DNA from 2 places in the Leclercia sp. genome. Region 1 is predicted to be linked to the other one. Evidence: predicted binding sites of a transcription regulator. Region 1 holds the regulator's gene; the other holds the start of a gene.
The links. The regulator PurR, encoded in region 1, represses purine synthesis genes. The targets are predictions, from matches to a motif close to CANGCAAACGTTTGCNTG.
Positions count from the first base shown of each region.

Region 2: the regulator PurR is predicted to act here: its motif matches at 2,653-2,670, upstream of purT (formate-dependent phosphoribosylglycinamide formyltransferase).

Region 1 is NZ_DAIQCE010000001.1:1,367,722-1,372,005, reverse strand. It holds gene punC (purine nucleoside transporter PunC) at 1-140, opposite strand, end outside; gene punR (DNA-binding transcriptional activator PunR) at 256-1,188, shown strand; gene purR (HTH-type transcriptional repressor PurR) at 1,185-2,210, opposite strand; gene cydH (cytochrome bd-I oxidase subunit CydH) at 2,506-2,595, shown strand; gene V7Q49_RS06405 (MFS transporter) at 2,761-3,927, shown strand; gene sodB (superoxide dismutase [Fe]) at 3,963-4,284, opposite strand, start outside.
Region 2 is NZ_DAIQCE010000001.1:519,541-523,824, forward strand. It holds gene edd (phosphogluconate dehydratase) at 1-670, shown strand, start outside; gene V7Q49_RS02340 (bifunctional 4-hydroxy-2-oxoglutarate aldolase/2-dehydro-3-deoxy-phosphogluconate aldolase) at 710-1,351, shown strand; gene purT (formate-dependent phosphoribosylglycinamide formyltransferase) at 1,441-2,619, opposite strand; gene yebF (protein YebF) at 2,768-3,121, shown strand; gene V7Q49_RS02355 (tellurite resistance TerB family protein) at 3,209-3,859, shown strand; gene ptrB (oligopeptidase B) at 3,950-4,284, shown strand, end outside.

The DNA of each region.
Region 1 (4,284 bases):
AGGCTGGCGCTAATGGCGGCCGCCGGGGTTTGCAGATCCTCCTGCATGATCGAGAAGGCAGGCAGGTACATATCGGTGGCGAGGAAGCCCAGCACGCTTAAGCCGCCGAGCCAGACTAAAAATCCTTTCCCGGGTGTCATTGTTCTATTCTCCGTTTGGGCGCAGGTATGGGTAGGCGCTGAGTGTAGGGAGTGCAAACCCGCTTGTGAAACGCTAATATTTGGCGGTTGCGTTCAAAAATTTTGCAGGCAGAAAATGTGGTCAGAATATTCTCTTGAAGTGGTGGATGCCGTCGCGCGTAACGGCAGCTTCAGCGGAGCAGCGCAGGAGCTGCATCGCGTTCCGTCCGCCATCAGCTATACCGTGCGTCAGCTGGAGGAGTGGCTGGCGGTGCCGCTGTTTGAACGGCGTCATCGCGACGTGGAGTTGACCCCCGCCGGGACCTGGTTTCTGAAAGAGGGGCGGTCTGTTATCAAAAAAATGCAGATCACCCGCGAACAGTGTCAGCAGATCGCCAACGGCTGGCGCAGCCATATCTCCATTGCGGTGGATAATATCGTGCGCCCCGAGCGCACCCGGCAGATGATTGTCGATTTTTACCGCCACTTTTCGGACGTCGAGCTGCGGGTCTCGCAGGAGGTCTTTAACGGCGTCTGGGACGCGCTGGCGGACGGCAGGGTGGAGATGGCGATAGGTGCCACCCAGGCGATCCCGGTCGGGGGACGCTATGCGTTTCGTGATATGGGCACGCTGAGCTGGATTTGCGTGGTCGCCAGCCATCATCCGCTGGCCGCCATGGAAGGGCCGCTCAGCGATGATACCCTGCGCAACTGGCCCTCGCTGGTGCGCGAAGACACCTCCCGCTCGCTGCCGAAACGCATCACCTGGCTGCTGGACAACCAGCGGCGGATTGTTACACCCGACTGGGAATCGTCGGCCACCTGCCTCTCGGCCGGCCTGTGCGTGGGGATGGTGCCGGTGCATTTTGCCCGACCGTGGATCGACAGCGGCAAGTGGGTTGAGCTAACGCTGGAAAATCCCTTCCCGGATGCGGCGTGCTGCCTGACCTGGCAACAAAACGATATGTCGCCGGCTTTGGCCTGGCTGCTGGATTATCTGGGAGACAGTGAAACGATGAACCGGGAGTGGCTGCGGGAGCCAGAGATGCTGGCTCCCGGAGAGGATTAACGGCGGTAGTCGCGGAACGGACCATCCGCGACGGAGCGGCGTTCAATCAGGCGCGGATGTACCTCAATGGACTGGGACTCTTCGCGCTTATTGACGATACGGTCCAGCAGCATATTGAAGGCGGTCTCCCCCAGCGAATCTTTCGGCTGGTGGATGGTGGTCAGCGCCGGGGTAAAGAAGCGGGCGTTGCGCACGTTATCATACCCGATCAGCGAAACGTCCTGCGGAACGCGCAGACCCATCTCATCGGCGGCGCAGAGCGCACCCATCGCCATAATATCCCCGCCGCAGAAGATGGCGGTTGGACGCGGGCTCTGGGAGAGGATCTGCTGCATGGCGCGGTAGCCGGACTCCGGCTCAAAGTCACCCTGCACGATCCAGTTTTCCGGCACCGTGATTAATGCCTCTTCCATCGCCTTCATAAAGCCCGCCAGACGCCCGGCACCGGTGTTGCGCTCCAGCGCCCCCGGGATCACGCCGATTTCGCGGTGGCCGCGTTCGATCAGATAACGACCGGCCATGTAGCCGCCTTCAAAGGCGTTATCGATCACCGAATCGGTAAAGTCGGCCTTCGCTTCGCCCCAGTCCATCACCACCATCGGAATATTGCGATACTCTTCCAGCATGGTGAGCAGGGGTTCCGGGTATTCGGAACACATCACCAGCAGACCGTCGACGCGCTTTTGCGCCATCATCGACAGATAGGCCCGCTGTTTTTCGAGGCTGTTCCAGGCGTTGCCGAGGATCAGGGTGTAGCCTTTCTGGAAGCAGTTCTTCTCTACCGCTTCAATAATTTCCGCAAAATAGGGCGCTTCACTGCTGGTCGCCAGCAGGCCGATCGATTTGGTGTGATTCACCTTCAGACTACGGGCCACGGCGCTTGGAGAGTAGTGCAGCTCTTTAATGGCCGCCCAGACGTTGTTGCGGGTCTCTTCCGCGACAAAGCGGGTTTTGTTAATAACATGTGATACGGTTGTAGTGGAAACGTTTGCGCGTTTCGCCACGTCTTTAATTGTTGCCATCAGATGTCACTCCAGACCATATCTAAGCTCCTGAAAAACCAATAGGTAAACGTTTGCCTTCACTCGCCCTAATTGCGCAATTTGAATTGCGGTACGCCGGGAAAACGACACAGGACGTCAGGAGGGGGTCAATGGCCGGTACGCTAATAAATTTAGCGTGGAATTTTGTCTTATCTTGGCCCAAAGGGGAAGAGCAAAAACCGATATCAATCTAAATCCTGCAAGATTTTTACCCTCAACTGTGTAAAAATGAGCAAGCTCACTCTTCGTAGGGTGATTAAAAGGAGAAAAATTGATGAGTACCGATCTTAAGTTTTCGCTGATTACTACCATTATTGTTCTGAGTCTGATTGTTGCCAGCGGTCTGACTGCGGCACTGCACTGATTGATGCGGGAGAGGTCAGCTCTCCCTCGTTCCTTTTCGCTTATTGTTACGCGCCCTGCAAAAATCTTTTGCTAAATTGTTAACTTCTCATTTTTTGTGATTGATGTCATGCTTTCGCCTTCATTGTTCTGTGTCGCCTGACGACACGGTGTCTGGAGTTGAAGTATGAGAATCAATTTTCCGCTGCTGGCCCTGGCCATTGGTGCCTTTGGTATCGGTACCACCGAATTTTCCCCGATGGGCCTGCTACCGGTTATTGCCCGGGGCGTGGATGTCTCTATTCCCGCTGCAGGCATGCTGATCAGCGCCTACGCCATCGGCGTGATGGTGGGCGCGCCCCTGATGACCCTCCTGCTGTCCCATCGCGGACGCCGCAACGCGCTGATCTTTCTGATGGCGATCTTTACCGTGGGTAACGTTCTCTCGGCGCTCTCGCCGGATTACACCACCCTGATGCTGTCGCGTATTCTCACCAGCCTGAACCACGGTGCCTTCTTTGGCCTCGGGTCGGTAGTGGCCGCAAGCGTGGTGCCGAAACACAAGCAGGCCAGCGCCGTCGCCACCATGTTTATGGGCCTGACCATCGCCAATATTGGCGGCGTGCCTGCCGCAACCTGGATGGGCGAAGTCATTGGCTGGCGGATGTCCTTCCTGGCTACCGCGCTGCTGGGTGTCGTCTCGATGATCGCGCTGTTCTTCTCCTTACCTGCGGGTGGGGCGGGCGAAAAGCCGGAAGTGCGCAAAGAGCTGGCGGTTCTGCTGCGTCCGCAGGTGTTATCTGCCTTGCTGACCACCGTCCTCGGCGCTGGCGCGATGTTCACCCTCTATACCTATATTGCCCCGGTGCTGCATGACATCAACCAGGCGACCCCGGCCTTTATCACCGCCATGCTGGTGCTGATTGGCGTTGGTTTTTCCATCGGCAACTATCTGGGCGGCAAGCTGGCGGATAAGTCCGTGAGCGGCACCCTGAAAGGCTTTTTACTGCTGCTGATTGTCATCATGCTGGCGATCCCTTGGCTGGCGCGTAATGAAGTGGGCGCGGCCGTGGCGATGGTGGTATGGGGCATGGCGACCTTTGCGGTGGTACCGCCGCTGCAGATGCGCGTCATGCGCGTCGCAAGCGATGCGCCGGGATTATCATCGTCTGTAAATATCGGTGCTTTCAACCTGGGCAATGCGCTGGGTGCGGCAGCCGGTGGGGCAGTGATATCCAGCGGGATGGGTTACAGCTTCGTACCGGTGATGGGGGCCATTATCGCCGCCCTGGGACTTATTCTGGTCTTTGCCTCCGGGCGAAAACAACCTGAGCCGGTTTGCGCCACCGAATAAAAATAACGCCGAAGGAGTTCCCTTCGGCGTTTTCATTATGCCGCGAAGTTCTTCGCCACAAATTCCCAGTTTACCAGCGCCCAGAAGTGCTCGAGGTAATTCGGGCGCGCATTACGGTAATCGATGTAATACGCATGTTCCCAGACGTCGACGGTCAGCAGCGGAGTCGCGCGGGTGGTTAACGGCGTTCCCGCGTTAGACGTAGAGACGATCGCCAGTTTGCCGTCTGCCTCTTTTACCAGCCAGGTCCAGCCTGCGCCAAAGTTCTTCACCGCAGCATCGGTAAACTTCGCTTTAAATTCCGCAAAGCTGCCGAACGCAGCAGTGATGGCCGCAGCCAGCTCACCCGTGGGTTCG
Region 2 (4,284 bases), 850 kb from region 1:
CACCCTGGAGCCGTGGCTGAACGACGGCGAGCTGGACTGGCGTGAAGGGGCGCATGCTTCGCTGGATGATAGCGTGATCGCCACCTTTGATAAGCCCTTCTCTCACCACGGCGGAACAAAGGTGCTGACCGGCAATCTGGGTCGGGCAGTCATGAAAACCTCTGCGGTGCCGGTGGAAAACCAGATCATCGAAGCTCCGGCAGTGGTGTTCGAGAGCCAGCATGACGTGTTGCCTGCCTTCGAAGCCGGTCTGCTGGACAAAGACTGCGTGGTCGTGGTCCGTCATCAGGGACCAAAAGCGAACGGCATGCCAGAATTACATAAACTAATGCCGCCACTTGGTGTATTATTGGACCGCTGTTTCAAAATTGCGTTAGTAACCGATGGACGCCTCTCCGGCGCATCAGGTAAAGTGCCTTCTGCCATCCATGTCACCCCGGAAGCCTACGACGGTGGATTGCTGGCAAAAGTGTACGATGGCGACATCATCCGCGTTAACGGTCAGACCGGCGAGTTGACCTTACTGGTGGATGAGGCGGTCCTTGCCGCACGTAAGCCACATATTCCTGACCTGAGCGCATCGCGCGTGGGCACGGGACGCGAAATGTTCAGTGCGCTGCGCGAGAACCTCTCCGGCGCAGAGCAGGGCGCGACCTGTATTACGTTTTAAGACGACAAGAATTATCGATCTGGCGAGAGAAAAACTCTGATGAAAAACTGGAAAACAAGTGCAGAAGCAATCCTGAAAACTGGCCCGGTAGTGCCGGTTATCGTGGTTAACAAGTTGGAACACGCTGTACCGATGGCGAAAGCGTTGGTTGCCGGTGGCGTTCGCGTCCTGGAAGTCACCCTGCGTACCGCCTGTGCAATGGATGCCATTCGCGCCATCGCCAAAGAAGTGCCGGAAGCCATCATCGGCGCGGGCACCGTGCTGAACCCACAGCAGCTGGCTGAAGTCACCGAAGCCGGTGCGCAGTTCGCCATCAGCCCGGGTCTGACCGAGCCCCTGCTGAAAGCGGCAACCGAAGGCTCCATCCCTCTGATCCCGGGTATCAGCACCGTATCGGAGCTGATGCTGGGTCTGGACTACGGTCTGAAAGAGTTCAAATTCTTCCCGGCGGAAGCTAACGGCGGCACCAAAGCGCTGCAGGCTATCGCAGGTCCGTTCGCCAACGTGCGTTTCTGCCCGACCGGTGGTATCTCCCCGGCGAACTACCGTGACTACCTGGCGCTGAAAAGCGTGCTGTGCATCGGTGGCTCCTGGCTGGTTCCCGCGGATGCGCTGGAAGCGGGCGACTGGGATCGCATCACTAAGCTGGCGCGCGAAGCGGTAGAAGGCGCGCAGCAGTAAGATGGTGTTTTGCCGGGTGGCGGCTTCGCCTTACCCGGGCTACGAAATACATCAAACGCGATAAAAACGGGCCGACAGGCCCGTTTTTTTTATCCTGCAACCTGCACGCTGGCAGCGGCCTGTTTCGCCCGCTCTACCGCTTCTTCCACGTTTTCGCCTGTCGCCAGCGCGACGCCTAAGCGACGCGAACCCTCTATTTCCGGCTTACCAAACAGACGCAGCTGCAGGCCCGCGCCTACGGCGGCATCGACGTTATCAAACGTGACGTTCTGGCTGGTCAGCTGCGGCAGGATTACCGCCGACGCCGCCGGGCCATACTGACGCACGCCGCCGACCGGCAGGCCAAGGAAGGCGCGAACGTGCAGGGCGAACTCGGAGAGATCCTGGGAAATCAGGGTTACCATGCCGGTATCGTGCGGACGTGGAGAGACTTCACTGAAAATCACCTCATCGCCGCAGACAAACAGCTCGACGCCAAACAGACCGTGGCCGCCCAGAGCCAGCACCACTTTACGGGAGATCTCCTCGGCGCGCGCGCGGGCCAGAGGGCTCATCTGCTGCGGCTGCCAGGACTCACGGTAGTCGCCATCTTCCTGGCGATGGCCAATCGGATCGCAGAAGTGTACGCCATCGACAGCGCTGACGGTCAACAGGGTGATCTCAAAATCAAACTTCACCACGCCCTCAACGATTACCCGTCCGGCGCCTGCGCGGCCACCCTGCTGGGCGTAATCCCAGGCCCGATCCAGCTGGTCGGCGCTGCGTACAAAGCTCTGCCCCTTGCCGGAGGAGCTCATCACCGGCTTAATGATGCACGGGTAGCCAATCTCATTCACCGCCTGCAGGAAATCGTGCTTGCTGTCGGCAAAACGGTAGCTTGACGTCGGCAGGGCCAGCTCTTCCGCCGCCAGGCGGCGAATGCCTTCCCGGTTCATGGTCAGCTTCGCAGCGCGGGCGCAGGGCACCACGCGCTGGCCTTCGGCTTCCAGCGCCAGCAGGGTATCGGTGGCGATGGCTTCGATTTCCGGCACTACGAAGTGCGGTTTTTCGGCGGCAATCACCGCGCGCAGGGCGTCGCCATCGAGCATATTAATCACGTGCGAGCGATGGGCTACGTGCATGGCCGGGGCATCGGCATAGCGATCGACGGCGATCACTTCAACCCCTAAACGCTGGCATTCAATCGCCACCTCTTTGCCCAGTTCACCGGAGCCGAGCAACATTACGCGCGTCGCTGCCGGGCGCAGCGCAGTTCCTAAACGAGTCATAATCATCCCCCTGAAAAAGTTGCGCGCAGTATAAACGAAAACGTTTGCGTCTGTCTTGCTTCGCGGAAATCAGCTGCGCCGACAGGCGGTTATTTGCATCGCCACATTTTTCGACCATGCTTTTGGGGAGCCAATACAGGAGATCGTAATGAACAGAACAGGGGTAGTAATGGCGCTGGCGCTGCTGGGTGCCAGCCTGACGGCGCAGGCAGCCGATGAGAAAACCGTGAAGTTTCCAGCCTGTGAAGGCCAGGATGCCGAGGGCATTGCCGCCAGCGTGAAGCGGGACTATCTGCAAAACCGCATCGTGCGCTGGGCCGACGATCAAAAGACCCTCGGCCAGGCCGACCCGGTGGCGTGGATCAATCCGAAGGAGGTGAAGGGTGAAAACGATCGCTGGACCGTCCCGCTGACGGTGCGCGGTAAAAACACCGATATTCACTATCAGGTTAAAGTGGACTGTAAAGCGGGCAGCGCGCAGTACCTGTCACCGAAAAAGTGAATTTTCGCTTCTTTTGTCGCGGCAGACATTTCCTGACATCCCCTCGCTTAGGCTGTGAGATTCATCCACCGTTAAGTGAGGGAAATCATGTCAAACTGGCTGAATCAATTGCAGTCTCTACTTGGGCAGAAAACGGGATCTACCTCGGGTGAAGGGCTGAGCAAAATGCTCGCACCAGGGGCGCTTGGCGGTCTTGCCGGGCTGCTGGTGGCGAACAAAACCTCGCGTAAGCTGCTGGCGAAATACGGCACCGGCGCCCTGCTGGCGGGCGGCGGCGCGATTGCCGGCACCGTGCTGTGGAATAAATACAAGGATAAGGTGCGCGCTGCCCATCAGGGTGAACCGCAGTTTGGTCAGCAGACCTCGGCGCTGGATGTGCGCAGCGAAAGGCTGATCCTGGCGCTGGTCTTTGCGGCGAAGAGTGACGGCCACATTGACGACCAGGAGCGCACCGCTATAGAGCAGCAGCTGCGGGAAGCGGGCGTGGAGGAGCAGGGCAGAGCGCTGGTGGCCCAGGCCATTGAGCAGCCGCTTGATCCACAGCGTCTGGCGCAGGGGATCAAAAATGAAGAGGAAGCGCTGGAACTCTATTTCCTGAGCTGTGCGGCGATCGATATCGATCACTTTATGGAGCGTAGCTATCTCGATGCGCTGGGCGATGCGCTGAAAATCCCGACCGAGGTCCGGGAGGGGATTGAGCAGGATATTCGCCAGCAAAAACAGGCGCTCCCCGGCTAACTTTTTACCCCAGGGTATCCCGTTTCGCTTGCATCGTGCGCATGTTTTGCCAACCTTATAGGGTGTTAAACGTAAAAGAATCATACTGACATGCCACCTAAAGCCCAACGCATACCGCACGCTCTCACCGCGCACGGTGACACGCGTATCGACAACTATTACTGGTTGCGCGACGATACCCGCTCACAGCCGGAGGTACTGGACTACCTCCACGATGAAAATGACTATGGCCGCCGGGTCATGTCGACGCAGCAGGCGCTGCAGGATCGTCTGCTGAATGAAATGGTGCAGCGCGTTCCGCAGCGTGACGTCTCGGCGCCCTGGAGTCGCAACGGTTATCGCTACCGACACGTCTATGAGCCCGGTAACGAGTACGCCATCTATCAGCGCCAGTCGGTGCTCTGCGCCGAGTGGGAGGCGTGGGA